Zymomonas mobilis subsp. pomaceae ATCC 29192: one gene and its partners. The protein of the gene in region 1 binds, or shares a complex with, the protein of each later gene. Links are inferred from orthologs where the notes say so. Each region holds a gene or a part of one and is shown on either strand. Other genes may lie near its edges. The genes, in order: ZYMOP_RS04680, ccmE and ccmC.

Region 1 (9,731 bases):
TCCGTTTTGGCATGGGAAAATTGCTAGCGGTTGTTCGTCCTTCTTCATTGGTAGAAATGTGGAAAGTAGTTGCGGCTTGTGTGGAAGCTGGAAAAATCATCATCATGCAGGCTGCTAATACCGGTTTGACTGGAGGATCGACTCCCGATGGGGACGATTATGATCGTGATATTGTTTTAATAAGTGGTCTGCGCCTTACTGGTATAAAGCCGATTAATAACGGGCATCAGGTGATCTGCCTTCCGGGTGCAACCCTTTATGAATTAGAAAATGTCTTAAGACCCTTGGGCCGTGAACCGCATTCCGTCATTGGTTCTTCTTGTATCGGGGCATCCGTTTTTGGCGGTGTTTGTAATAATTCCGGCGGCGCTCTAGTTCAGCGAGGCCCTGCCTTTACGCAGTTAACCCTTTATGCCCGCATCAATGAGCAAGGCACATTAGAATTAGTTAACCATCTGGGCATTCGTTTAGGCGATGACCCTGAGACTATTTTAAGTCGTGTAGAAAAGGGTCAATATACACAGGCTGATATTATTAATGACGATAGTAAATCGGCCTCAGACCATGATTATCAGCATCATGTCAGAGAAATTGAAGCCGAAACACCTGCGCGCTTTAATGCAGATTCTACGCGTTTATATGAATCATCGGGAAGTGCAGGGAAAATAGCCCTTTTTGCAGTGCGCCTTGATACCTTTCCCCAGCAAAAAGATGCCAAGGTTTTTTATATTGGCACGAATGATCCCGATGAATTTACCGAATTACGGCGTCATATTTTAAAAGATTTTCAATGTTTACCCATTGCTGGAGAATATTTGCATCGACATGCCTATGATATTGCTGCCCAATACGGTAAAGATACTTTCTTGGCGATTGAATATCTCGGCACCGATCGGTTGCCCAAACTCTTTGCACTGAAGAGTTGGATGGACGGTTTAAATGATCGTGTCAGCCATTTGATACCGCGGCATCTTAGTGATCATCTGATGCAATTTTCTTCGACCTTGTTTCCTCATCATCTTCCCAAAAGGATGGATGAATTTCGTGATCGTTATGAACATCATCTGATCTTGAAAATATCAGCCGATGGTATCAGCGAAGCCCGTAATTTTTTGGAGTCTTTTTTCAAAAAAGCGACGGGTTCTTATTTTGAGTGCACTGCAGAAGAAGGCAAAAAAGCTTTTCTGCATCGTTTTGCCGCCGCCGGTGCTGCCATTCGTTATAGGGATGTTCACCCCGAAGAAGTGGAAGATATTGTTGCCTTAGATATTGCACTGCCCCGTAATAACAAGGCATGGCAGGAACATTTACCCCCTGAAATCACGAAAAAAATAAGCCATATTCTCTATTATGGTCATTTTTTCTGCCAAGTTTTTCATCAAGATTATATTATTAAAAAAGGGGAGAACTGCTCTGAAATTGAACATCAGATGTGGAAAATTTTAGATAAACGTCATGCTGAATATCCGGCTGAACATAATGTCGGTCATCTTTATTATGCAAAAGATAGTTTAAAACAGCATTACCATACCCTTGATCCGACAAACTATTTCAATCCCGGTATTGGGCATACCAGTAAAGCGGCTTACTGGAAATAATTAAGCTATTATAAATATGGCGCTTTCTAGAGCAGGGAGAAATTTTATATAAACAATAGGCTTTCGCAAAAACCGCTATTATCCGATGATTGTATAAAAAAGCAGATCTTTTTAAAAAGATGAGGAACAACATAGGGTTAAAGTGTTTTATCTCTATGCAGTACAAGAATGGATAATTCTGCGGGTTAGCGGTATGGCGAGATAAATAGAAGAATGAGAGAGAAGAGAGCGGTATGCGCGTTTTAGTCGTTGAAGATGAGCCGACGCTTTGTCGCCAGTTACGGACTACGTTGGAAGGCGCTGGTTATGCTGTCGATCTTGCTACAGATGGCGAAGATGGTCATTTTCTAGGCTCAAGCGAAAATTATGATGCGGTAGTGCTTGATCTTGGCTTGCCAGAAGTGGATGGCTTAACGGTTTTGGATCGTTGGCGGAAAGAGGGACGGGAAATGCCTGTTTTGGTTTTGACCGCCCGTGACAGTTGGTCTGATAAGGTCGCTGGGCTTGATGCGGGTGCCGATGATTATTTAACGAAACCCTTTCAGACTGAAGAGTTAATCGCACGCTTGAGGGCTCTGATCCGTCGCGCCTCTGGCAATGCATCTTCTGAATTAACGGCTGGTGATGTGCGGTTGGATACCCGATCGGGCAAGGTTACTTTGGCGGGTGAACCGGTAAAGCTGACAGCACAGGAATATAAGTTATTATCTTATTTAATGCACCATAAAGGAAAAGTGGTCAGCCGCACCGAAATGATCGAGCATATTTACGATCAGGATTTTGATCGGGATTCTAATACTATTGAAGTTTTTGTAACCCGTATTCGTAAAAAATTAGGTCAGGATGTTATTACTACTATCCGTGGACTTGGTTATGCTCTGAATGATCCCGAGGAACGGAATAATAGCTAATTATGGCGTTAGGCCGGTTCTTTTATAATAAGTGGAATCGTTTTTCTGTGTTTTCTTCTCGGGAGGTGGCATCAGAAAAAGAACTGATTATGGCGGCCCCTGTAGAAGATGATCTACCTTTAAAACCAACGGGCTCTTTAACTCAACGTTTAATTGCAATTTCCGCTTTCTGGATTTTTGTCTTGTTGTTGGGTGGTGGTTTGACTTTGGATCGGGTGCTGACTCAGACCGTTACCGATAATTTTGATAGCCAACTTGATTATGTTCTAGCGGCGATGATTGCCTCTTCGGAAATTGACCCCGAAGGGGCTGTTCGTCTTAATCGGCCTCTCGGCGATCAGCGTTTCTTGGAGGCTTATAGCGGTCTTTATTTCCAAATTAGCGGTAATGGTTATGAGCGATTTCCTTCGCCTTCTTTATGGGATCGTTTTTTACATGTGAGCCCTATGCCCAAAGGCCAACTGGTCCGTATTTACGATAGCAACGAATTTTCTGATGGCACTTTGCGAATTATGGAACGCGATGTGCGTTTACCCGGATCACCTGTTTTATGGCGGTTTCAAGTGGCAGAAATTCGGACTGCACTTGATAATCAAATCAAAAAACTACGCCATACCCTATTTAAAGCTTTTTTAATTTTAGGGTCAGGATTGATCGTTATCACGGTTTTACAGGTTACTATTGGTTTATGGCCGTTACGTAAGTTACGTGTAGAAATCAGTGCTATCAGAAATGGCCAGGCATCCCGTATTCGAGATAGAATGCCCAATGAAGTCGCCCCCCTTATTGAAGAGCTTAATGCTTTATTGCGGCATAACGAGCGCCAAGCTGAGGAAGCACGACGACATGCCGGTAATTTAGCCCATGCTTTAAAAACACCTCTTACAGTTATCACCAATGAAGCGAATGCAGATAGTGCCGAATTAAAGGCCGTTGTCTTGCGGGAAGTGATGACGATGCGCCGTCATGTCGATCATCATTTGGCCCGCGCCCGTGCGATTGGACGGCGCGGTAATGCCCAGAGTCAGGCCGAAGTTTGGCCCTCTTTATTAGCGGTAGAACGTGCCGTAACGCGATTATACCCTCATGCCACGATTGATCTTGCGGGTGTAAAGGATGCGGTTGTCCGGATAGAGCGCCAAGATTTAGATGAAATACTCGGCAACTTGATTGAAAATGCGGCTAAATACGGTCAAGGACGGGTCTTTGTTACCGTAGAACGCAATAATAATCAGATCGAAATTTTGATTGAGGATGATGGGACAGGCATCCCCGAGAACATGCGTGGTCAGCTTTTCAAGAGAGGGGCAAGACTTGATACCGGAAAACCGGGCACGGGCCTAGGTTTAGCGATTGTTCGTGATGTGGTAGAAATTTACGGTGGACAAGTCGTGTTGGAAGAAAGCGAAGATTTAGGGGGGCTATTTGTCCGCTTGACGTTACCCATGGTAAAATAACAGACATTGAAACATTTTTATCAAGAACAATTCAATAATTTTAAAGCGAGAAAAGGCGGGTGGCACCCATTAGTTTTCAAAATACGGTTCTTACTTGTGACAATATCGCCTGTTTACGCGGGGATAGATTACTGTTTACCCATTTATCCTTTCAGTTAAAATCGGGTGAAGTCCTGATGATAAAGGGATCGAATGGTACCGGTAAAACCAGTTTATTGCGTTTATTAGCAGGATTTTTGAATCCGTTTTCAGGCAAGATTACCCGTCAAGGCAATATTGCTTTTACCGACGAAGCCCTTGCTTTGGATCGTGATATTTCTTTGGAAAAGGCTTTGGCTTATTGGGCTGCTTTGGATGGTCAAAGGGGTGCTGAAAAAGAGGCTATGGATAAAATGGCGCTTTTGCCTTTAGCCCAGTTACCAGTACGGTTATTATCAACAGGTCAGCGTAAGCGCGCAGTTCTTGCACGCTTGATAACCGCCCATGCGCCGATTTGGTTATTGGATGAACCTGCGAATGGGTTGGATAGACTATCCGTCAAGCGTTTGCTTCATGTTATCCAAGATCATCTAGAAAAAGGCGGCATCGCCTTGATAGCGAGCCATCAAGCCTTGGATTTAGACCCGTATCCTGAGCTATCTATAGAAGATTTTAGACCTAGCCTTGAATCTCAATCTATATTTTGGGATTTAGAACCGGAAATCTCACCTTCATGAAACAGCTTGGACAATTAATTGGGCGAGATTGTCGTGTTTTAATAGGAGCAGGGGGCACGCTGCCTATCCTCTTTTTCTTACTAGTCGCGGTATTATTTCCTTTTGCCGTGGGTAGTGACAAATCTCTGTTAATGAAGGCAGGTGGTGGCGTGTTGTGGATCGCCGCTTTATTGGCCTCTTTGCTGCCCATTGATCGGTTGATTATCCCTGATTGTGACAATGGTTTTTTCGATCATTATACAGTACGTCAGATCAGTGAAGAATGGATCGCCGTCGCTCGCATAACAGCCCATTGGTTAGGTTTTGGATTACCTTTAATGGCCGCTTTGCTACCCGCTTCGGCTTTATTGCGGCTTGATTGGCCAGTATTTTGGAATCTTGAAGCCGGATTTTTGTTAGGGACACCGGGGTTAGCGGCTTTAGGCGTTATGATTGCGGCTTTGACGGCGCGTATAAAAAGCGGAAATGCTTTAACTGCTTTATTATTATTACCCTTAGCCGTCCCTTTGTTAATTTTTGGTGCAGGCTCCATTGATGGTCATCAGCCGGGGGCTTTTTTACTATTGGGAGCGTGTTCGCTTTTTTTATTGGCATTGGCACCCTTTGTAGTGGGGATAGCTTTACGGGTAACGCGGGAATAATCTCTAATAGGATGATGTGTCTGATGAATAGTCGCTTTTACTGACAACTTGGAAAATACTGACAACTTGAAAACAAAATAGAAAATATAATCAGGATGTGGCTGGCCTGATTGAGAATCTTTTTTTCCACATGGCCTGAAAATAGAATATCCAGTCTATAAAGTGAGAAAGAGAAGATGGATTTGATATAAGATATAATCTTCCTTGCCTTTTTCTTGCACTGTTGAGATAGGCTGAATTTGTGATATGGATTCTTGCTTTTCTTTCTGGTCTTGGGGCTGCTTTCGGATTACAGCCTTATAATTTATGGCCCTTGTCCTTCGTAGCACTGGCTTTATGGCTCGCCTTATTGCGGCAATCTAAAACGAACCGACAAGTATTTTTTCTCGGTTGGTTCTTTGCCTTTGGCTATTTTTGGTTAGGATTGGATTGGATTGCGCAGGCTTTCACGCATCAAGCCAATATGCCTTCATGGCTTGGCTTCATCGCTGTTCCTTTACTCTCCTGTTATTTATCCTGCTATCTGGCTTTGGGAACATTAGCTGCCCGATATTTTATAGCCGCAGTACATTCGCCTTTTTCAGCGTGGAAAAGAGCTAATCTCTCCACCATACCCATTTGGCGCTGGACGCTTGTGGTCGCTGGATGCTGGACGATAAGTGAATGGATAAAATCTTGGCTTTTTGCCGGATTTCCATGGAATCCTTTAGGGGTTATTTGGCTCAATCTTTTACCTGTAGCGGAAATAGCCCGTTGGATTGGTAGCTATGCTTTGTCGGCAATGGCCATTCTTGTGGCCGGTGCACTGCTTTCCTTATACGAGATTATATTTCCAAACCGTACGAAGCGGCTTTTTCCAGCACAAGGATGGTCACGATTTCTGCCTGCTATATTAATAATAATGCCAATTGTTGCTTGGACGCTTATCGCGGGTTACGATGTTCGCTGGTTATGGTCGGATAAAAAGCTGATACATCTCGTTATTGTTCAACCTAATATACCTCAGGATGAAAAAGCCGATACACGGTATCAGGCACGCCATGCGGCGATTTTCACCCGCCTTTCGGGAAAAGCCGAGCCTTATCCCAGAATGATTTTATGGCCTGAAGATGCTGTTCAAACCTATTTAGAAGAAGACCCTTTTACGCGCACGCATCTGAGTGAAATTCTAGCCCCGCGTGACTTGTTATTGCTGGGGGGAGACGCCCTTGTTAGCAATGATGAAGGCCGAATTATAGCGGTTCGTAATAGTTTATTTGTCCTGAATGCAAAAGGGATATTAGTAAAACGCTATGATAAGGCTAATCTGGTGCCTTTTGGAGAATTTATGCCATTTCGGCATTGGGCCTCTTATTTAGGATTAGCGCGTTTAGTCCCCGGCGACCTTGATTTCATTCCTGGACCGGGGGCAGAAAGCTTTAATTTTAAGGATTTTGGTTCAGTCGGTATCCAGATTTGCTACGAAATTGTTTTTTCGGGGCGCGTTGTTGACCGATTTCATCGCCCTGATTTTATCTTCAATTTATCCAATGATAGTTGGTTTGGTGTTTCTGGTCCGCCCCAGCATCTGGCCCAAGCTAGATTACGTGCTATTGAGGAAGGGTTACCCATAGCCCGAGCGACTTCGACAGGCATTTCTGCTCTAATAGATGCGGAAGGACATATTATCGACCAGTTACCCGTTAATAGAGCAGGGCGGTTATCTGTTGTCGTCCCCCCCGCCATGCAACCCACTTTTTTTGCCCGTTACGGGAATCGCATTTCCTTGATTTTTGCGATGAGTCTGTTGCTCATTACGCTATTAGGGCGTATTAAGGCCCGCTAAGTTAGATATAAGGAAAGCTTTATATCTTTATACGCCATTGTTTTGTAAGTTGTGGTTGAGGAATGGGGCTTGCCTCTGCGACAGAAAAAAATCACATTAGCTGTGAATATTTTTTCTGTCTTTCTGATCGGGAAACCATCAGGCTGGCTTCATTTTTATACTAACAGATAAGGAAAATCCTTTTTCTATGCGTAGCAACTACCTGTTCACCTCTGAGAGTGTGTCCGAAGGCCATCCCGATAAAGTTGCGGATCAGATTTCCGATGCTATCGTTGATTTATATCTGTCGCGCGATCCAGAAGCCCGTGTTGCCTGTGAGACGTTAGTCACCACACAGCGCATTATTCTGGGCGGTGAAGTTCGTTCGTCTGTCCCTGTCAGTGAAGCAGAAATCGAAAAAGTAGTTCGTGATACTGTCCGTGCGATTGGATATGAACAAACCGGTTTCGATTGGCGAACGGCTTCTTTTTCTAATCATCTTCATGAACAGTCTGCGGATATTGCCCAAGGTGTCGATGAAGGCCAAGATAAAGACGAAGGCGCTGGCGATCAGGGTATTATGTTCGGTTTTGCTACCGATGAAACCCCCGATTTAATGCCTGCTACGCTTTATTATGCCCATCGCATTTTAGAACGACTGGCTCAGGATCGCCACCAGAAAAAGGTAGATTTTTTAGAACCTGATGCCAAAAGTCAGGTTACCTTAGTCTATGAAAATGGGGTTCCTGTTAAAGCAGCGGCGTTGGTCTTATCGACTCAACACAGCCCTGCCTTGAGTTCGAAAGAAGGTCAGGCCAAGCTTCGTGAATATGTAAAGTCCGTTTATGCTGACGTTCTTCCGGCAGGTTGGATGCCTGAAGATAAGGCCATTTTTGTCAACCCGACGGGTTTATTTGAAATTGGTGGCCCTGATGGTGATGCAGGTTTAACCGGTCGTAAAATTATTGTGGATACATATGGTGGTGCTGCCCCTCATGGTGGCGGTGCTTTTTCGGGTAAAGATCCCACAAAGGTTGACCGTTCGGCTGCTTATATTTCCCGCTATCTGGCTAAAAATATAGTGGCGGCTGGTCTTGCGAAAAAGGTAACCATTCAGCTTTCTTATGCCATCGGTGTTGCCGAGCCTTTATCTCTTTATGTGGATACACATGGAACGGGTAAGGTCGATGAAGCCAAAATTGAAGCCGTTCTACCAAAACTGGTTCGTCTAACCCCCAAAGGTATTCGGACGCATTTGGGCTTGAATAAACCGATTTATAAACCTTCAGCCGCTTATGGCCATTTTGGTCGTAAATCTGAAGGTGATTTTTTCCCTTGGGAAAAACTCGATTTAGTAGAGGCTTTGAAAAAAGAACTCGCTGAGTAAGCTTTAAAAAACAATGAAGAGAGCCCGGCCTTTTATTAGGTCGGGCTTTTTATCGCTCGGTTATTTTTTAAGCAATTTCTTCGTAAAACGGCTATTTTTTAGAAGGATTAATAGCTTTTTGCCGCCGTCTTTGTACGGATGAGCCCAGACCGATCGCCTCCCGATATTTAGCGACAGTCCGCCGTGCAATGGCAAATCCTTTCTCTTTTAACAGCTCTACCAGCTTATCATCAGAGAGAACTTTTTCCCCTTCTTGCGCAATAAAGCGGGCGATGTGGCTTTTAACGGCTTCAGCCGCCGCGCCTTCTTCGGAACCATTTGACTGAATACCACTTGAAAAGAGATATTTCAGTTCAAACATACCTTGCGCACTTGAAAAATACTTATTGTTTGTGACGCGGCTGACCGTTGATTCATGCATATCAATAGTTTCCGCAACTTGACGTAAAGTTAAGGGTTTTAATTGTTCAATACCATGCAGAAAGAAGCCTTCTTGATATTGGACAATAGCCTTAGTTACTTTGATAATGGTACGCGCCCGCTGATCCAAGGCTCGGATTAACCAATTAGCGCTTGCAAGCTTTTCATCCAGCCATTCACGTTCCGAACGATCATTTTGATGAGCTTTTAATTCTGTATAATAATCTCTGTTCACTAATAATTTAGGGAGCGTGGCATTATTCAGTTCAATGGCCCAACCATCTTTGACGCGTTTGATAAATATATCAGGTACGACCGACTGAATTGGGGAAGAGCCGAATTTTAGACCGGGCTTGGGGTTATAATTTTGTAATTCCTGCACCATGTCGGCAAAATCTTCATCATCTACCTGACATAGTTTTTTTAAACGTGTGAAAGCCCCACGTGATAGCCATTCCAGATTGGCAATTAATTTTTTCATCGCAGGATCAAGACGATCTGCTTCTTGTGCCTGTAGCATCAGACATTCTGCCAGATTTCTTGCACCTACCCCAGTCGGATCAAAACTTTGAATGACCTTCAAGATGCCCAGAATTTCTTCTTCTGAAGCATTGAGATGTTCGGCAATGGCCTTTATCGGTTCTGTCAGATAGCCGGCCTCATCAATAAGGTCGATCATATGGCAGGCTACGGCTAAGGCATCACCAGAAAAACATAATCTTGCCTGATGTTCGAGATGGTCAGCCAAGCTTTCTTGATGGTTATCGGGAAGTTCTTTATCCGCACCTTCGTAGCTA
Region 2 (9,771 bases), 980 kb from region 1 along the record:
ATAGGAATACCAGCATAACGACGATCACCGGAAAGATCGAATTTATCGCCTTTTTCCATCGGAGGCGGTGGAACGTCATAAGAACGACGCCAGATATGAACCTGTTCTTCACCATGCTTGGCAGCCGTTTCGGCCTTGTTAAGGCCAGTCAGACCACCATAGTGACGTTCATTCAAACGCCAATCTTTTTCAGTCGGGACCCAAAGGCTTTTACCGGCTTCAAGAATAAGATTGGTCGTTTTGATAGCGCGGGTAAGCACACTGGTAAAAGCGATATCGAATTCGAAACCCTTATCAGCAAGAGCCTTACCGCCGGCCAAAGCTTCCTGAACACCCTGTTCAGTCAGATTAACATCCCACCAGCCGGTGAAACGGTTTTCAAGGTTCCATTCGGACTGTCCGTGACGGGACAAAACGAGCGTGGGCATATTCCACTCCTTTCAATATCTCTTCGTTATTTGTTAGTTCGGTAAACCGTTACAATTTCCGAATCAACAACAGAAGCCATGCATAATTAACGCCGACAGCCTGCATGGTCAGCAAAAATGCCATCAACTTTCGTGAAAATGATGCAGACCAACGACTTTTACTAATAGCGGCTATCGTCTTTATTAAAACTGCTATCAGAAGCAAAATTACGATTGCCCCTAATAGTTTCGCTACGCAAGATCATTTCCAGAGAAGGGCAAGTTATCAATAAAATCGGCTAAAACTGCCAGGCAATCTCTTGCCAATTGTTTGGATCTTTCCGGTGACCAACCTCTTTTGGGGTCTTCTACGTCGATATGGTCTTTAAAGGGCATTTCGAGAGTCATCGAAATAGCCTTAAAACGATAAGCCAATTGGTTAGTAGCTAAGGCAAGATTGGCCTGTCCCGCAGCATCTTCACCATAGCCAAAACTCCTCTGAAAATCGGGCGTATATTTAGCCAGTTTATTCCGATAACGTCTGAATAGCTTGTCCTGTTCACGTTTGAGGTCGGGAATACCTTCAAAACCGGCAAGGAAAACATGCGGAATAGCTTCATCCCCGTGAACATCCATCACAAAATCAACGCCCGTTTTATCCATATGATTGCGGACAGCCAAAACTTCAGGACTGCGTTCTTTAGTCGGTTCTGCCCATTCGCGGTTAAGATTGGCACCGGCGGCATTTGTACGCAGATGACCACGGCTAGACCCATCTGGATTCATATTAGGGACGATGTGAAATCGGGCTTTCTGACGCAAAAGACGTGCGACACTATCATTTTCATCGGTCAATCGTTCAAGCGCACCTTCCATCCACCATTCGGCCATGGTTTCACCCGGATGCTGGCGTGCCATAAGCCATATTGAACGCTGCCCCTCCCCCATTGTCAGGCAATCAATACTCTGGCCATCCAGACTAGTGCCCAATTGTTCATAGCCGACCCCAGAACAACCCGAAATACGGGCAATCAAATCATGATGGCGTTCCATGGAATAAGGAGCAAAATAGGCAAAATAAACAATATTTTGCTTGGGCGTATAACGGATCGTTAATATCCCGTCCTCATAGTGTGTATCTGCCAGATGCCAATCACAACGGTCTTCCGAAACCCGCGCCTTATAATCTTCCCAACCCGCTGGAAATGCGGAAGACTCGCAATTATGGATAGCTAATTCCAAGGGCTGCCCCTTGGCACCCGTTACTTTAAAATAAAACCACTGATAAAAATCTGATTGATTATCTTTTATAATCTCCAGATCAAATTGAGCGCCGTTCTGATTGAGAACATAAATATTACCACCATCAAAAGCAGCATTTATGTGAATAGTCATTTTATTTTTTCCATTTCGCCTGAAGGGCCGGGGAAATTACTGAACATAGCCGTAGCTAACCGATTGACCGCCCAATCAGGATTGCCTTCTGGTGCGTTACTTTTTGCCTGCGTTTTGGCATGGCCTTCCCAGATAACCTGATGCGTATCATGACGGCTAAGTTGGGCTGTTAGCATGGTTTCTACTCTTGGGCTTGTACGATAACCATTACCAACCGGAATAGAAAATCCGGTGCTGATCCCGCCGCCGCCGCCACCATAACGGCCACCTCCGCCGCCTCCGCCAATACTAATTCCGCCGGTGCCACCACCGCCCCATCCCCCACCGAAGCCGATGCCGCCGCCGCCAAAACCGCCCCCAAAGCCGCCGCCACCGCTACCGTAACCACCGCCCATGCTGATGCCCCCATGGGGACGATTATCTCCGGCATTAATGGCATTATTTTGATACCGCGTGCCGCGCATGACATCATATGTCAGGATAAAATCAGCTTGTTGGGGATTGGGAACAACCTGAAAGCCCACCTGTGTCAGGATTGTCGCCAGACTTGCACTGTATTTTTGATATTCAAACGTATTTTTCATCGTCGGATCATGTGGCATTATCGCTAGACTGCCCCCCGCTACAAGTTGGGCTGTATGAAATCGTGTGACCTCGACGGGCATGTGCTTGCCCCCTGCACAGGCAGAAAGAAACATACTGCCGCTTAAGGTAACTGAGAGCAGACAAGAAAAGAGCATCTTAGATTTGTAGCGCACTAGCTTGGCTGTTAGTTTTTTCTGAAAACTGTGCCGCAAGGCCGATTGGATAACCTTATCGCCTGTTTTTTGGGATTTTATCATTAAAGGCCTCAACATAGTCTCCATCCACACGAACAACGCCTTCTCTATCAGGCTGTCACCCTAGAAAGAGAAATTTTTTAAAATCATAAAGAAAAAACATGCCTATTTTATGAATGAGACCTCATGATGGAAGAGATAGGCAGAGCGTATTCTTTAAAAATACGGGCTTTCTATCGGAATATATAGCTTATCCCCTTGACTTACCGTCTTTCAACGAATAGGCAGAGGCCTCATTTTTCCTAATTCAAGATGAAGGCAGGTAGTCCGGCCATGAAAATCCGCAATTCGCTCAAATCATTAAAAGAGCGCCATCGCGACAATCGGGTGATTCGCCGGCGTGGCCGCACTTATATCATCAATAAGACGGTGCGTCGTTTTAAAGCCCGTCAAGGTTGATGCAGATGATGAAGCTATAGCCTAGGCTATAGCTTGTCTGTTTTTTTAAACAGATGCTTTATTAAAAGGCCTATGGTTTTCCATTGGCCTTTTTTTCTGTCTGAAACTGTCCGAAAAATAGGAAAAATACACCCTGTATCAAGAATAGTCGCCTCGAAAAGCGGCGCGCCGTAACCGTAAGACAGAGCATCAAAGGCATGCTATTGGACTATTGGATAAAGCGTCCTATAGGCAATCCGTAGGTTTAAGACCTCAGATTATAACCTTCATCAAAAATTGCCCTTTTGATTAAAAAAGGCCGGTAGCTTTTTTTAAGGTATAGTTTCTTAGTCAGGGTATAGTTTTTTTAGGTAGTGTAATCTCGCCTGAGTTTTTGTCACTCGCAGGGCAAAGCCCCAAATAATGGCCGGTCATATGGCCTTTTATTTCCATATTATGGCCGGATTCATCATTGTGCAGAATATAAGCCATATCATAATCACGCAAATGATAGCTGCCGTCTGTTTCAATCCCCGTCAAATTTTTACCGTTTCGACTGCATACACCTTTCATAGCCACATGCCCCTTCCCTGCGACCAAAGAAATGATCTGACATTCGGGATCATCAGAATAAGCAAAGAAGGTCATGGGTTTATTTTCGGTATTTTTGACACAACGGACAGGCTGTAATGTTGCAGGTTTTTTATCCGGCAGCAGCTTACCATCCAAGGTCACAGTTTCAATATCAATTGAGGACTGCCACTGACCAGCCGCTAGATAATCAGAATCGGCAGGCGCTGCGGCTAGCAGCAGAGGCCATGAGAGAAGCCAAAGTCTTTTCATGCATCTTTCCTTTACCATATTCTGTTGAACTGTTGATGTGGCAGCCGAGTGCTATCCTAAAATTCAGGTTCTTTTATAAAAGCCGAAGGCTTAACATAAAGAAAAGAATAAATTTTATTGCGGGTTAGCGGGTGCTCTGCCTGAAGAAGAATGGGATGCATCGGTGGATGCTGGGCAGACGCCTATATAATGAGCAGAAATATCAGCCGTCATAATGGCCGGACGGTCTGGCGTACCACTGACTATAGTATAGGTCATTTTGTAATTTTCAGGGGTATAGCTCCCCTTAACCGTCATTTCACGGAAAGGCACTTGCGCCTCGGAAGAGCAGGCCTGTTTTACAGTAAAATTGCCGTTTTTGATGTCAAGCTGAGAAACTGTGCAATGTTCTTGGGTTTTTGAGAAAACGACCCGAGGATCACTATCTTCTTCCTTCACACAATGAAGAGTACGCTCGGTCTTGCCCGTGGGATGGGTTTGGCCATCGACATGAACAACCATATTCTGGACAACTTCTTCCCATTGTCCTGTTTTCAACTTGTCCGATGATGGGGCTGCCGCGATCAAAAGCGGCAAGCAACAAATAAGATATTTTTTCATAGCATCCTCTTAAGAAAAACAAGGGTAAATAATTTATTGTTCAATGACTTTCATCGGATAGACTGTTTTTCAGTCTTTCGAGAATAGCCATGCGTTCTTCGATATTATGACGCCAGAGGGCTTTTTCTGGGGCTTCGTCTAGTAAATGATGCCAGATAACAAGGGTTTGGTCTAAATGTCCTTCCCCTAGCAAGGCAACGGCATAAAAATAAGCAGGGCCAGCCGCTGACTTAGGGGCCAGTTTTTCAGCCTGTTCAAAGGATAATTTAGCCGCAGGGACAACCCGTCCATCAGAAGCCTGAACCAAGGCATCCCCTAAAGCTGTCCAAAGCATAGCACTTTTTGGGCGGCGGCGAATTTCGCTTTTTAACCACCCGACAGCATAGGCATATTGTCCCTGTTTAATGAAGGCATCAGAAGTAATCAAGGCGCGTGAATCTTCGCCATAATGGGGAAACAGCATCCAGCGATCCTGGATAAACGGATCATTTTGCTGATTATTTTTCGGAATATTTTCTGCCGGATGGCCTTTTAAGAAAGGCTGTCCTTGCCAAGCATAGCCAGCCAGACCGAAACACAAAACGGCGGCAACCGCTTGTAAAGCTATAAGAGGTAAGCGGCCTATCTTCCAAAGGGAGAGAAAAACAAGTGCCGATAGCAGGGCTGCTATAATCCAGCCATTCATGGTTTTTCTTTCCTGAATAAGCGCCGTAACAAAAGAAGACCGCCTAGTAGTACAAAAAGGGGAAATAGCCATAAAGGCCAATTTCGTTTTGACCATGTCGGTTTATAACTGACCCAGTCACCATAACGATCAATGAACCATTGCCGGATAGCTTCAGGAGATTGCCCTTGTTCAATATCATGTCTGACAATAGCCCGCATATCAGCGGCCATCGCTGCATTAGAATCGGCAATAGATTGCCCCTGACAGACGAGGCACCGTAAAGAGGTCATTAAATTTTGCGCCTTATCCTCCTGTGCCGCCTCTTTAAGAGGCCGATCGGCATAAGGATCATGGGGTTGATCGGCCATAACAAAGGAGGTGCCGCCTACGAACAGGCTTAAAATACCTATGATAACCGCTATATTTTTGAAAAACGAATAAGGTTTCATGACGGTAACTGTCTCCAGATCGTCATCAGTTGCGGTAAATCCTGTTCTGTAATAGGGCCGATATGCTGATAGCGAATAATGCCTTGACCATCTATAAGGAAGCTTTCAGGCACACCGGATGATCCAATGGCAATTTGAACATGACTGCCCTGATCCTGACCGATAGCCTGATAGGGATTACCGTGCCGGTTGAGAAAACGGGTAATATCTTCTGCGCGATCACGAACAGCAATCGCCATAACCGGAATACCTGCATCGTGAAGCGCCATGAGAGAAGCGCCCTCTTCAGCACAAGGGAGGCACCAACTGGCAAATATATTCAGAAAATGGGGATGGCCATCTTTAAAATCTGTCGTTGACAGACCGGCCATGTCCGATAAGGCCGGTTCTAAATGAAAATCGGGTAAAGCGCGGCCAATTTGTTTTGAGGGTACTGTCGAATTTGTGGGGTGCATCAACGAAAAGCGAAAGAGTAAAAAGCACGCGACAAAGGCCAAAAAGGGCAACCATTTTATCCAAGGCTTCATAAATTGGGCCTTTCTCTCTCATAAGCATGATGAGAAAAAAATACAGACTGCCTTAGTTTTTTAATTAGCCTGTCCAATAATACCAAAAGTCCTCCCGCCGCTGATAAAAATCCGCCGATCCAGATCAAGGTTATCATGGGTTTCCACCAACCGCGTATTTGCCAGCGCCCATCCTCCCCTTGCTGTCCCAAAACAAGATAGAGCTGGCCTGCCCTGGTTGTCTTGAGGGCTGTTTCACTGACATCCGTTACAGGGTTAGTAAAATGGCGAAGTTCAGGATTTAAGGTAACGGATTGTCCTTTTCGTTCCAATGTTATGTCCGCAACAATCGCACTCCAGTCGGAACCCAATGCAGGCATAACATTGTTAAAGTGAAGCTGCCAAGGGCCAAGCGTTGCCTGCTGCCCCGGTTCCAAAGCGGTTAAGACTTCCTTGGAAAAAAGATCATTTGAGGCGATCCCGCCCAAAGTGAGGGCTATACCCAGATGGGCCATAACCATTCCCCATAGACTGAGTGGGAGGTGCCACAGCTTTTTTTTCTGTAAAAACAAAGGCCATAGACTGAGTAAAGCTGTGGCGGTGGCTATACCAAAAGCTATCCAGCTTAACGCTGCAAAAGAAATATCAGCCCCCCAAAGACTAGCTTCTGTCAGACAAAAAGCCAAAAGACCGATCACCATAGGCCAACGTATTTTTGACCAGTGATCCTGACGCCAGCGGAAAAAAGGCCCAAATGCCATGACCAAACACAGAATTAACGCCAAGGGACTGACTATCATATTAAAATAGGGTGGTCCGACCGACAGTTTATCGCCGGTAAGCGCTTCGGAAAATAAAGGATAAAGCGTGCCGATCAGCACTACCGCCAATATTACCCCCAATAACAGATTATTGATAATCAATCCGGCTTCACGACTAGGCATATTAAACTGGCTGCCTTGATGGATTTTGCCAATTCTAAGCGCAAAAAGCATTAAGGCACCGCCGATATAAAGCCCCAGTAATCCAAGTATGAAGCTGCCGCGCCATGGATCGACGGCAAAGGCGTGGACACTGACGAGAATACCCGAACGGACAAGAAAAGTGCCGATCATGCTCATGGAAAAGGCGGTAACGGCTAAAACAAGCGTCCAAACGCGCAAGGCATCTCTTTTGGCAAGGACTGAAATCGAATGAAATAACGCAGTCGCTGCCAGCCATGGCATTAGTGCCGCATTTTCTACAGGGTCCCAGAACCAAAAACCGCCCCAGCCCAATTCGTAATAAGCCCAATAGCTGCCCGCCGCGATTCCTATCGTTAAAAATACCCATGCCCCGATCACCCAAGGGCGCATAGCTTTGGCAAAAGAAGGATCGGCCTTGCCCTGCAACAGAGCAGCAACGGCAAAAGAAAAGGCAACGGATAGGCCAACATATCCTAGATAAAGCGTAGGCGGGTGAAAAGCTAATCCCGGATCTTGCAATAAAGGATTAAGGCCCAAGCCTTCTAATGGCGGCGGGTTTAGTCGAGAAAAAGGATTGGAAACAAAGAGTAAAAAGGCAAAAAAGCCTAAAGCCAGACTACCTTGAGCCCCTAGAGCGAGTGATAATAATTTCGGTTCAACCGATTTACTTAATAACGCGAGTAAAGCACCACAAAGACTAAGAATGGTCACCCATAGCAACATAGAGCCTTCATGATTGCCCCAACTGGCAGCCAAGCGATATAGAAAAGGTTTTGCAATATGGTCATTTTCAGCAACTAAAGTAACCGATAAATCCACCCGCAAGAAAAGCCAAAGTAATACCAAAAATGCCATACTAGACAGTAAGGCTTGCATAATCGCTATTGGTTTAACCGTCTTATAAAAAGCCCTTTCCATTCGATTATTCAAAACGGACAGCCCGAAAACTGTCTGTAACAAGGCCATCATGGCCGCCAGCCATAAAAGGATAAGACCCAATTCAGCAATCACATTAATTTCCCTGAGGCGTGGTCATGTTGGCAGGATTATTAGGCATATTCGGCGGCATGTAGCGTTCATCATGTTTGGCCAAGATAGTTTCAGCGATAAAAAGGCCATTTTTTTCGAAATGACCATCGGCCACCACGCCCGAGCCTTCACGGAAAAGATCGGGTACAATGCCCCGATAAGAAACCGGTAAGGATTGATAACCATCGGTCACTTTAAAACCGATTGTCACGCCATCTTTTTCATGGGTTAGCGAACCTCTTTCGACCATGCCGCCTAATCGGATATTACGATCAACCGGTAGATGGGCCTTGATCGCTTCAACAGGTGTATAAAAATAAGCGGCCTGATGTCGAAAAGCGATCAGGGCCAGAAACCCTGCCCCGATTACAGCCACAAGCGCGACAAGACCCAAGATAAGCCGTTGATGTTTAGGCTGCATTTTTTCTCCGTCAATGCGCGCGAGGCGGATCTTTTTTGGATATTTTACGAGAAGGAAGGCGTTGTTCTGCGCGGCGCATCTGTAACCACGAAGTGGTCAATATCCCAACGGTAGCCAGAATGACGACAGTATAAGCGGAAATGACAAAAAGCCACTGATTATAGCCTCCGCTCATAGCGAGGCCATTCGCTGGAGGCGGGCTTCATATTGCGCATGAGCGAGCAAATAACGCATCCTAAAAAGAGTGATTAAGGCAAAAAGGCAGGAAAACCCCAATAAAGTCAAAGGCAGCGGCCAAAGTAAAGAAGGGGCAATAGCCGAATGCGTAAGACCAAGGCTTTGTCCTTGGTGAAGCGTGCGCCACCATAATACCGAATAATGAATAATGGGCAGATTAATAGCCCCCAACAAGGCATAAATAGCCGGTAATCGTGAAACGCTACTAAAGCTATTAACCGAACTAACCGAACGCGATAAGGCAATATAGCCAAGATAGAGGAAAAACAAAATAAGTACCGAGGTTAATCGGCCATCCCATTCCCACCATGTTCCCCATGTCGGACGTCCCCATATCGACCCAGTCATCAGGCAAAGGGCTGTAAAGACAGCGCCCGGTAAAGCCATAGCCTTTGCCGCGATGCCGGCGAGCGGGTGTCGCCAGACAAATTGAACAAAAGAGGCAAGCGCAATACAACTCCATCCCCCCATCGCCAACCATGCAGTTGGGACATGGATATAAAGGATACGAACGGTTTCCCCTTGCAGAAAATCAGGCGGCGTAAAAAACAGTCCGCCGATTATACCTGCTAAACTCGATAAAATGCCGATAATCGCAAGCCATGGCGTTAATTTTTTGGAAAAGGACAGAAAATAATGGGGATTAGCAAGTCTCATCATAGCCTTATCCGTAACAAGATCATGTCCTTTTAAAAAGCATAGATATCCAGATTGGAATTTTTCATGATACTAAACCGTCTTTAATCAGGTTAAAAATTATCATTTACAGGAATTTCTTGGGTATTTCTCTGTCAAAAAAGAGACCTTATCAGTTTTTGAAATCAATATTTTTTGAATAGGCGATCAACGATCACTATCCTGTTGATGAAGCACCGATGCGGACTTATTATCCTTTCCAAGGATATGAAATCTTCATTTTGGAGATTTTTGCCAAAATGTTAAAATAGTTTAAATTTATTTGGGCATAATTTTAAAAAAGGTTAAAAGTAAAAATAATAAGGCTTTCCTTCGTAAAATTTTTACAGATTTTTTAAG
Region 3 (9,688 bases), 980 kb from region 1 along the record:
GTAGGCGGGTGAAAAGCTAATCCCGGATCTTGCAATAAAGGATTAAGGCCCAAGCCTTCTAATGGCGGCGGGTTTAGTCGAGAAAAAGGATTGGAAACAAAGAGTAAAAAGGCAAAAAAGCCTAAAGCCAGACTACCTTGAGCCCCTAGAGCGAGTGATAATAATTTCGGTTCAACCGATTTACTTAATAACGCGAGTAAAGCACCACAAAGACTAAGAATGGTCACCCATAGCAACATAGAGCCTTCATGATTGCCCCAACTGGCAGCCAAGCGATATAGAAAAGGTTTTGCAATATGGTCATTTTCAGCAACTAAAGTAACCGATAAATCCACCCGCAAGAAAAGCCAAAGTAATACCAAAAATGCCATACTAGACAGTAAGGCTTGCATAATCGCTATTGGTTTAACCGTCTTATAAAAAGCCCTTTCCATTCGATTATTCAAAACGGACAGCCCGAAAACTGTCTGTAACAAGGCCATCATGGCCGCCAGCCATAAAAGGATAAGACCCAATTCAGCAATCACATTAATTTCCCTGAGGCGTGGTCATGTTGGCAGGATTATTAGGCATATTCGGCGGCATGTAGCGTTCATCATGTTTGGCCAAGATAGTTTCAGCGATAAAAAGGCCATTTTTTTCGAAATGACCATCGGCCACCACGCCCGAGCCTTCACGGAAAAGATCGGGTACAATGCCCCGATAAGAAACCGGTAAGGATTGATAACCATCGGTCACTTTAAAACCGATTGTCACGCCATCTTTTTCATGGGTTAGCGAACCTCTTTCGACCATGCCGCCTAATCGGATATTACGATCAACCGGTAGATGGGCCTTGATCGCTTCAACAGGTGTATAAAAATAAGCGGCCTGATGTCGAAAAGCGATCAGGGCCAGAAACCCTGCCCCGATTACAGCCACAAGCGCGACAAGACCCAAGATAAGCCGTTGATGTTTAGGCTGCATTTTTTCTCCGTCAATGCGCGCGAGGCGGATCTTTTTTGGATATTTTACGAGAAGGAAGGCGTTGTTCTGCGCGGCGCATCTGTAACCACGAAGTGGTCAATATCCCAACGGTAGCCAGAATGACGACAGTATAAGCGGAAATGACAAAAAGCCACTGATTATAGCCTCCGCTCATAGCGAGGCCATTCGCTGGAGGCGGGCTTCATATTGCGCATGAGCGAGCAAATAACGCATCCTAAAAAGAGTGATTAAGGCAAAAAGGCAGGAAAACCCCAATAAAGTCAAAGGCAGCGGCCAAAGTAAAGAAGGGGCAATAGCCGAATGCGTAAGACCAAGGCTTTGTCCTTGGTGAAGCGTGCGCCACCATAATACCGAATAATGAATAATGGGCAGATTAATAGCCCCCAACAAGGCATAAATAGCCGGTAATCGTGAAACGCTACTAAAGCTATTAACCGAACTAACCGAACGCGATAAGGCAATATAGCCAAGATAGAGGAAAAACAAAATAAGTACCGAGGTTAATCGGCCATCCCATTCCCACCATGTTCCCCATGTCGGACGTCCCCATATCGACCCAGTCATCAGGCAAAGGGCTGTAAAGACAGCGCCCGGTAAAGCCATAGCCTTTGCCGCGATGCCGGCGAGCGGGTGTCGCCAGACAAATTGAACAAAAGAGGCAAGCGCAATACAACTCCATCCCCCCATCGCCAACCATGCAGTTGGGACATGGATATAAAGGATACGAACGGTTTCCCCTTGCAGAAAATCAGGCGGCGTAAAAAACAGTCCGCCGATTATACCTGCTAAACTCGATAAAATGCCGATAATCGCAAGCCATGGCGTTAATTTTTTGGAAAAGGACAGAAAATAATGGGGATTAGCAAGTCTCATCATAGCCTTATCCGTAACAAGATCATGTCCTTTTAAAAAGCATAGATATCCAGATTGGAATTTTTCATGATACTAAACCGTCTTTAATCAGGTTAAAAATTATCATTTACAGGAATTTCTTGGGTATTTCTCTGTCAAAAAAGAGACCTTATCAGTTTTTGAAATCAATATTTTTTGAATAGGCGATCAACGATCACTATCCTGTTGATGAAGCACCGATGCGGACTTATTATCCTTTCCAAGGATATGAAATCTTCATTTTGGAGATTTTTGCCAAAATGTTAAAATAGTTTAAATTTATTTGGGCATAATTTTAAAAAAGGTTAAAAGTAAAAATAATAAGGCTTTCCTTCGTAAAATTTTTACAGATTTTTTAAGATAAAGCGCCTTCTTAAAGGAAGCATCTGGACAGGATGCTTATCCCTCCCTATCGAAAGCTTTATGTCCGTTTCTTCAATCGCCGATAAAGTTGTCTCTGAATCGATTCTCATTGTCGATTTCGGAAGTCAGGTAACCCAGCTTATCGCCCGCCGCGTTCGCGAAGCGGGTGTTTATAGCGAAATTGTTCCTTTTAACCGTGCAGAGGAAGCCTTTTTACGGTTAAAACCAAAAGGCATTATTCTTTCCGGTAGCCCCGCTTCGGTTGTGGCAGAGGGAAGTCCTCGCGTACCAGAAGCTTTCTTTAAGGCGGGTATTCCGATCTTTGGGATTTGCTATGGTCAGCAAGTCATGTGCCATCAATTAGGGGGTAAAGTAACCGCCAATGACGTCGATGGCGAGTTTGGCCGTGCCTTCATAGAAATCAAATCGGCCTCACCGCTCTTTGAAAATTTATGGAAGGTCGGGGAAAAGCATCAAGTTTGGATGAGCCATGCCGATCGTGTGGAAGCCTTGCCCGAAGGCTTTAAACCGATTGCGGTTTCTGAAGGGGCGCCTTTTGCCTTAGTCGCGGATGAAAAACGTCGTTTTTACGCAATGCAATTTCATCCTGAAGTGGTGCATACCCCTGATGGTGCCAAGCTTATTGCCCATTTTGTGCACAACATCTGTGGTCTTGCCGGTGATTGGACCATGGCCGAATTTCGTGACACCAAAATTGCCGAGATTAAAAAACAAGTTGGCAAGGGGCGCGTTATTTGTGGCTTATCCGGTGGGGTTGATTCATCGGTAACCGCCGTCTTAATTCATGAAGCAATCGGCGATCAACTTACCTGTGTTTTTGTCGATCACGGATTGATGCGACAAGGGGAAGCCGAAGAGGTCGTTTCTCTATTTCGTGAACATTATGGAATTACCCTCGTTCATGTAAATGCAGAAGCGTTATTCCTTTCGGGTTTAAAAGGCGTCACCGATCCTGAAGCTAAACGGAAATTTATCGGTAAAACCTTCATCGAAATTTTTGAAGAAGAAGCCCAAAAAATCGGGGGCGCTGACTTTTTGGCGCAAGGTACCCTCTATCCTGATGTGATCGAAAGTGTCAGTTTCCAAGGGGGCCCTTCGGTCACTATTAAAAGTCATCATAATGTCGGTGGTTTACCCGAACGCATGAATATGCAGTTGGTCGAACCTTTACGGGAATTGTTCAAGGATGAGGTGCGTAATCTCGGACGAGAATTAGGATTGCCCGATATTTTCGTTGATCGTCACCCCTTCCCTGGCCCCGGTTTAGCCATTCGTATTCCGGGTGAGGTGACTAAAGAACGTTGTGATATTCTTCGTAAGGCAGATGCCATTTATCTTGAAGAAATTCGTAATGCTGGTTTGTATGATGCCATTTGGCAGGCTTTTGCGGTGTTATTACCCGTAAGAACTGTCGGTGTTATGGGCGATAGTCGCACCTATGATTCCGTTTGTGCTTTACGAGCCGTTACTTCTACAGATGGCATGACCGCTGAAATTTATCCCTTTCAGGCAGAATTTTTGGCCAATGTTGCCACCCGAATTGTGAATGAAGTCAAAGGCATCAATCGTGTAACCTATGATTTCACGTCCAAGCCACCTGGAACGATCGAGTGGGAATAAAATCTATTCCAAGAGAATACAAAAAAACAATAAGCCAGTCCCCTTCCCTTGGGACTGGCTTTATTATTTCAAATTTAGAGAGCGCGCGTTATTAAACTAAGCGAAGCAGCGAGATAAGGGATCATCGCATCCATGGCCATGTCAGAAAGCTGTATGAAAACACGTCGTCCATCGCGGAGATCTGCAATTCTGATAAATATTTTTTCTTCCGTTAAAGACTTAATCCAACGTAAAGCCGTCGTTGGTGGAACGGCAGAGGCAATGCATAAACTGGAAACAGAGACCTGACGTCCTTCCAGTTTTGCCGCCGTTAAATCGAGAAGCATATCCCATGCAGGATCAGCAAAAAGACAAGAAGAAAAATATTGATCCCGCAAGCGGTGGGCACGAATAATCGCTCTGACAACAGCTGCATTAATGCTGATTTTTTTCGTTTCAGCTTTTAATTCTGGCCGTGCAATTTCATTTTTTCGTTCATCCCCTAAAAGGGATTGGGGCAAACTATATTCCCGATTTCGACCTTCTTCGTTAGAGAGCGAAGCCAACATCTTGGCAATGCGGTTCACTTCCTCGCTGATTGTTTTCAAAGGGGGCGTTCTTGTATCGGCAACTACATCATTTAAAGTAAGCGGAGATGTTTTTATGGCTTTTTCAATAGCCGAATACCAGCTGCTTTCATCGCTTTCGATTAGCAATTGCACGTCTGTTTCAAAAAAACGATTATAAGCATTATCTATTAATGACAGGGGCAAGTTAATAACGACCCCGATCATATCATGCGATATTCGGGTCATGACCGCATCCAATAAAGATTCGGCCAAAGATTCATCTTTAATAGAGGTTAAATCCAATAAAATAGCATCGCCTGCCATACCATTAGCAACCATATCGGCGGCTTCGTAAATCGGAAATATTCGAGACATTAAGCCCAAATTTAAAACCGATTTTTCTAATAAAGCCTGTCGTTTAGGGTCAAAGGCAACAATCAGAATTTGAGACGTATTCTTATAGACCAAGTTACTGGTAGATTTTTCCGCGTTATAAAGTGAAGCGCTGATATTTGTCGTTTTTTCTATTCCCATCATCACACATACTCCCTGTTATCTGGCAATCTCTCGCGGATACGCTTTAATATTTGATGTCCGTATCTATCTTCTCTATCAAAGCGGAGCATTCATAGATTAACCACCTCCATAACGGAGACATGTTCTGCTCATGATAGTGCCTTATATCTGGAGCATAGTGATAATGACTTCTCTATTTCCTGAATAAATACGGGAAATCAGAAATATTTATGTTTAATAATTGGCCTTGCGTGGCAAAACTGCTTTTTTAGAACTAAGGAATTACACTTCATGACGGAAAATAATGAAATCTGGCAGCGTGTTGTCGCCCTTATTGAGCCTTTTAATAAAAAGGCTATTCCTCTGACGGAAGAGACGAGTTTCGCGACCGGCCTGGAATGGGATAGCTTGACGGTTATGGATTTTGTGGCGGCTGTGGAAGACGATTTTGATATTTCGATTTCGATGAATTTACAGGCCGAGATCGAAACTGTGGGGCAACTTGCCACAGTTATTAAAAAGTTAACTACAGAAAAAAACAATTGATTTCCGAGTCTTATGATCTGTCGAGCGTTTCTTATAAATAGCTATGAACTGAAAGTGTGTAATAGGTGACTGATCTTTTTTCAAAATTTGAACCGCTAATTGCTATCCGTACAGAAATGTTAAGCCATGGCGGTCGAGACCCTTTTTCCGTCGTTATGGAAAAGGTCTTATCGCCTACAAAAGCTATCATCAAAGGCAAGCCGGTTATCCTGCTTGGCACCTATAACTATATGGGGATGACATTTGATCCCGATGTCATTCAATCCGGAATTGAGGCCTTACAACAATTTGGGGCTGGGACGACAGGCTCTCGCGTATTAAATGGCACTTATCAAGGGCACAAGGCTTGTGAAGACGCATTAAAAGATTTCTATGGCACTGAACATGCTATGGTTTTTTCCACGGGATACCAAGCTAATCTGGGAATGATTTCTACATTAGCAGGTAAAGATGAATATGTTATTATTGATGCCGATAGTCATGCCTCCATTTATGATGGTTGCCGATTGGGTAATGCAGAAATCATCCGTTTTCGTCATAATTCTCCAGAAGATTTAGACCGGCGACTCGGACGGCTTCCCAAAGATGCCGGTAAGTTAGTTGTTTTAGAAGGCGTCTATTCGATGTTGGGTGATATTGCCCCATTGAAAGAGATGGTAGAAATCGCCAAACGGCATAATGCGGTTATTCTTGATGATGAAGCCCATGGCATGGGATTTTTCGGGAAAAATGGTCGCGGTGTTTTCGAAGAATTAGGATTAGACGGGCAAATTGATTTTATTGTCGGTACCTTCTCTAAATCGGTGGGCACCGTTGGTGGATTTTGCGTTTCCAATCATCCTAAATTTGAAGTGTTACGCTTGGTTTGTCGGCCCTATGTCTTTACGGCTTCGCTACCGCCCAGCGTTGTCGCAACGGCGGCGACCTCTATTCGCAAATTGCAAAAATCCCAACATAAGCGTGAACATCTTTGGAAAAATTCCCATCGGTTGCATAGCGGCTTAAAAGAAATGGGCTTTAAACTGGGGACCGAAACCGCCCAGTCAGCAATTATCGCTATTATTTTACCGGATCAGGAACAAGCGGTTGCGATGTGGCAAGCCTTGTTAGAGCTTGGCCTTTACGTCAATTTGGCACGCCCGCCCGCTACTCCGGCAGGGATGTTTTTACTGCGTTGTTCACTTTGTGCGGAACATAGCGATGATCAAGTCACTGATATTCTGGCTATGTTCAAAGAAGCGGGAAAGCAAACCGGCGTCTTGGCATAAAAAAATCAAGGTGACAAAGATTATGTCCGGCCAGATTTTCTGACCGGACATATTTTTTATAATCCAACCATCATTGCGGGATGAGCAGCGCCTTTTTCCAGAAGATCTTTGGCATCGGCTAACAAGGCCACTTCCCCGACAATTAAAATAGCCGGGCCAATAATTTTTTCGGACTGAATAGCGTTTTCGAGTTCTGTAAGTACAGAACGGATAACCTTACTGTCTGCCCAAGTTCCCCGTTCAATAATGGCAATCGGCATATGGGGATCGACCCCATCATTGATCAAACAATTAGCGGTATGCTGTGCCTTTTTCACATCCATATAGACAACCAGAGTATGCCCCGGGCCAGCGAGACCTTTCCAGTTAACAGTAGGGGCATTGCCATTTTCAGAAGTGGCAACAAAGCTAACCACATCTGATAAATTACGATGAGTTAACGGCAGCATGGCATCCGCAGCGCAGCCCAGTGCCGCGGAAACACCCGGGACAACTTCTATTGGCATACCCGCCGCCCTTACGGCTTCAACTTCTTCTCCCCCTCGCCCAAAGACAAAGGGATCGCCGCCTTTTAAACGAACCACGATAGAACCCGTTCTTACATGGGCGATAACAAGAGCATTGATTTCCCCCTGCGATAAGGGGTTGCGGTTATTCTTACCTTCCTTTTGCGAAGATGAAACCGCAATACATTGGGCTGTTTTCGGGGCGTAGGATAAAATACGAGCGTCGACCTCTTCATCATAAACGACAACATCAGCTTGTCGAAGAACATCGACAGCCCGCAAAGTTAAAAGCTCCGGATTTCCGGGGCCTGCGCCTACGAGGATAACCCGTCCCCGAGCTTCAGGATCAAGCAAGCTAGTCATAATAATCTTTTGCCTGTCTTTTTGACCTTTTTACAAACCATCCCTTGTTTTCACTATCCTAGATAAACTTTAGACAAAGGATGAATGATTGGAAAATTTTTAGTCTGAAAGACAACCATCCTCTCTTTTATATTAGTTTGTTCTAAAACAGGGCAGAGCAATTTTTAACTGTCCGTTTTTTTTGTTTACGATAGCCTGAACAAGCTTCGTTTTAAGCTGTTCTTTTTTAAAAAGGCGTTACAAAGATATTGAATGTGGTTTTATCTGGGGAAGGAAACCAACACTGTGCATGAAATAATTTCTAAAGAGCCAGCAACCGGACGTGTTTTGTGGAGGGGACCGATCGGTACTATAGAGCCTACTGTTCAAAAGGCGCGTCTTGCCTTGAAGGCATGGTCTAAAACCACACTTGAAGAACGTATTCATATTTTAGAACGATTCGCAGAAATCGTTCAAGAAAAAGCCGATATTTTTGGTGACATTATAGCCAGAGAAACGGGCAAACCTTTTTGGGAAGCCCGAACAGAAGCCCAAATAGTAGCCAGTAAAGTCGCTATTTCAATTGCGGCTTATAAAGACAGGACATCAACCCAAAATCTTCCGGCAATTACACCCGATATAAAAAGCACGGTGCGTTACAAGCCTCATGGTGTTTTGGTGGTGTTGGGGCCTTTCAATTTTCCGGCACATCTACCCAATGGCCACATTATTCCAGCAATTCTCGCCGGTAATGTGGTTATTTTTAAACCTTCTGAAAAAACGCCGGCTTCGGGTGAATTCTTGGTACAATGTTATCATGAAGCGGCTGTACCTTCGGATGTTGTGCAGTTGGTTATCGGCGGGCGAAAAGAAGGCGAAATTTTAAGCCAGCATAAAGATATTGATGGGCTATTATTTACCGGTTCTTCCCATGGTGGTGTTGCCTTAAGCCGGATTTTTGCAGAAACCCCAGGGCGAATTTTGGCTTTGGAAATGGGGGGCAATAATCCGCTTATAATTTGGGATACCCAAGATATTGAATCGGCCGCTGCCATTGCAGTTCAATCCGCCTATTTATCGGCAGGCCAACGTTGCACTTGTGCGCGCCGTCTGATTATTCGTGAGGATAAAGCGGAACCTATTATTCAGGCTATTTGCCAGTTGATAGATCGTCTTATTATTGATCAACCCTATGCCGAGCCTAAGCCTTTTATGGGATGTGTGATTGATAATGAAGCCGCCGACCATATCGAAAAAGCCTACAAGAATCGGCTAGAAAAAGGGGGTAAGGTTATTCGGCCTTTACAGCGAATAGACCCTGAAAAACCGTTCTTAACCCCTGCGCTTATTGATATGACACAGAGCACAGACCGTCCGGATGAAGAGATTTTTGGTCCTGTTCTCCAGATTATTCGGGTCAATAATTTTGACGCCGCGATAGAAGAGGCCAATAATACACGCTTTGGTCTTTCGGCGGCGCTTATAGATGATAATGAAGAGCATTTTGTGCGCTTTTGGGAAGAAGCCAAAGCCGGCATTATCAATTGGAATCGCCCAACCAATGGCGCACCTTCAACAGCACCGTTTGGTGGCATTGGTTTATCTGGCAATCATCGTCCAAGTGCTTATTTTGCCGCCGATTATTGTTCCTATCCGGTAACGTCAACAGAAAGCGGAAAAGCCGATACGCAAATAACGGTCGGTTTAAAGTGATGTTCGGCAATAAAAAGCGATACGCTCATAATCGTTCGTTTAAAGTGAATCCTTTAAAGGAAAACTTTTACAAAAAAGATTTCCGACGCCTCTTTTGAAACGCTGATTAATCCTGCGACCATACCTGTTGACCGGCGACCCAAGTTTCCAATATGCGGGTATGGCGTAGGGATTCTGTATCGACGACAAAAGGATCGCGATCTATCAGAATAAAATCCGCGTAATATCCCGGCATAAGCTGACCTATCTGCTTTTCAGAAAAAGCGGCATAGGCGGCATCAATACTGTAAGCGGAAAAGGCGGCTTCTTTTTTCAGGGGCTGTTCAGGGCTGCCTTTATCATCGTGACGGTTTAAAATATCGGCAAT

Evidence for each region.
Region 2: the proteins of ZYMOP_RS04680 (region 1) and ccmE are in contact, whole or in part, in a solved structure (PDB 8CE8), measured with the Escherichia coli proteins. The link is inferred for Zymomonas mobilis subsp. pomaceae ATCC 29192 from one-to-one orthologs.
Region 3: the proteins of ZYMOP_RS04680 (region 1) and ccmC are in contact, whole or in part, in a solved structure (PDB 8CE8), measured with the Escherichia coli proteins. The link is inferred for Zymomonas mobilis subsp. pomaceae ATCC 29192 from one-to-one orthologs.

The regions. Positions count from the first base shown.
Region 1 is NC_015709.1:1,042,811-1,052,541, reverse strand. Bases 3,550-6,500 are described here. They hold ZYMOP_RS04680 (heme exporter protein CcmB), read left to right. Parts: upstream 3,550-4,678; coding sequence 4,679-5,323; downstream 5,324-6,500. Other genes in these bases: lnt (apolipoprotein N-acyltransferase), read left to right, coding at 5,565-6,500; ccmA (heme ABC exporter ATP-binding protein CcmA), read left to right, coding at 4,026-4,682; ZYMOP_RS04690 (sensor histidine kinase), read left to right, coding at 3,550-3,966. Also shown: dld (D-lactate dehydrogenase), read left to right, coding at 1-1,598; ZYMOP_RS04695 (response regulator transcription factor), read left to right, coding at 1,832-2,509; more of ZYMOP_RS04690, read left to right, coding at 2,599-3,549; more of lnt, read left to right, coding at 6,501-7,148; metK (methionine adenosyltransferase), read left to right, coding at 7,336-8,514; rpoN (RNA polymerase factor sigma-54), read right to left, coding at 8,606-9,731. UniProt on the Escherichia coli protein: Required for the export of heme to the periplasm for the biogenesis of c-type cytochromes.
Region 2 is NC_015709.1:67,841-77,611, reverse strand. The notes cover bases 6,781-9,771. They hold ccmE (cytochrome c maturation protein CcmE), read right to left. Parts: upstream 8,500-9,771; coding sequence 8,062-8,499; downstream 6,781-8,061. Other genes in these bases: ccmC (heme ABC transporter permease CcmC), read right to left, coding at 8,671-9,396; ZYMOP_RS09505 (hypothetical protein), read right to left, coding at 8,510-8,674; ZYMOP_RS00310 (heme lyase CcmF/NrfE family subunit), read right to left, coding at 6,781-8,060. In the rest of the region: gpmA (2,3-diphosphoglycerate-dependent phosphoglycerate mutase), read right to left, coding at 1-428; ZYMOP_RS00350 (M14 family metallopeptidase), read right to left, coding at 660-1,802; ZYMOP_RS00345 (DUF4136 domain-containing protein), read right to left, coding at 1,799-2,644; ykgO (type B 50S ribosomal protein L36), read left to right, coding at 2,915-3,040; ZYMOP_RS00335 (DUF3617 domain-containing protein), read right to left, coding at 3,371-3,862; ZYMOP_RS00330 (DUF3617 domain-containing protein), read right to left, coding at 3,977-4,462; ZYMOP_RS00325 (tetratricopeptide repeat protein), read right to left, coding at 4,503-5,147; ZYMOP_RS00320 (cytochrome c-type biogenesis protein), read right to left, coding at 5,144-5,578; ZYMOP_RS00315 (redoxin family protein), read right to left, coding at 5,575-6,105; more of ZYMOP_RS00310, read right to left, coding at 6,102-6,780. UniProt on the Escherichia coli protein: Heme chaperone required for the biogenesis of c-type cytochromes. Transiently binds heme delivered by CcmC and transfers the heme to apo-cytochromes in a process facilitated by CcmF and CcmH.
Region 3 is NC_015709.1:60,391-70,078, reverse strand. What follows is about bases 1-2,908. They hold ccmC (heme ABC transporter permease CcmC), read right to left. Parts: upstream 1,864-2,908; coding sequence 1,138-1,863; downstream 1-1,137. Other genes in these bases: guaA (glutamine-hydrolyzing GMP synthase), read left to right, coding at 2,302-2,908; ZYMOP_RS09505 (hypothetical protein), read right to left, coding at 977-1,141; ccmE (cytochrome c maturation protein CcmE), read right to left, coding at 529-966; ZYMOP_RS00310 (heme lyase CcmF/NrfE family subunit), read right to left, coding at 1-527. In the rest of the region: more of guaA, read left to right, coding at 2,909-3,882; ZYMOP_RS00290 (hypothetical protein), read right to left, coding at 3,957-4,967; ZYMOP_RS00285 (acyl carrier protein), read left to right, coding at 5,238-5,492; spt (serine palmitoyltransferase), read left to right, coding at 5,558-6,760; cobA (uroporphyrinogen-III C-methyltransferase), read right to left, coding at 6,817-7,629; astD (succinylglutamate-semialdehyde dehydrogenase), read left to right, coding at 7,882-9,321; ZYMOP_RS00265 (amidohydrolase), read right to left, coding at 9,428-9,688. UniProt on the Escherichia coli protein: Required for the export of heme to the periplasm for the biogenesis of c-type cytochromes.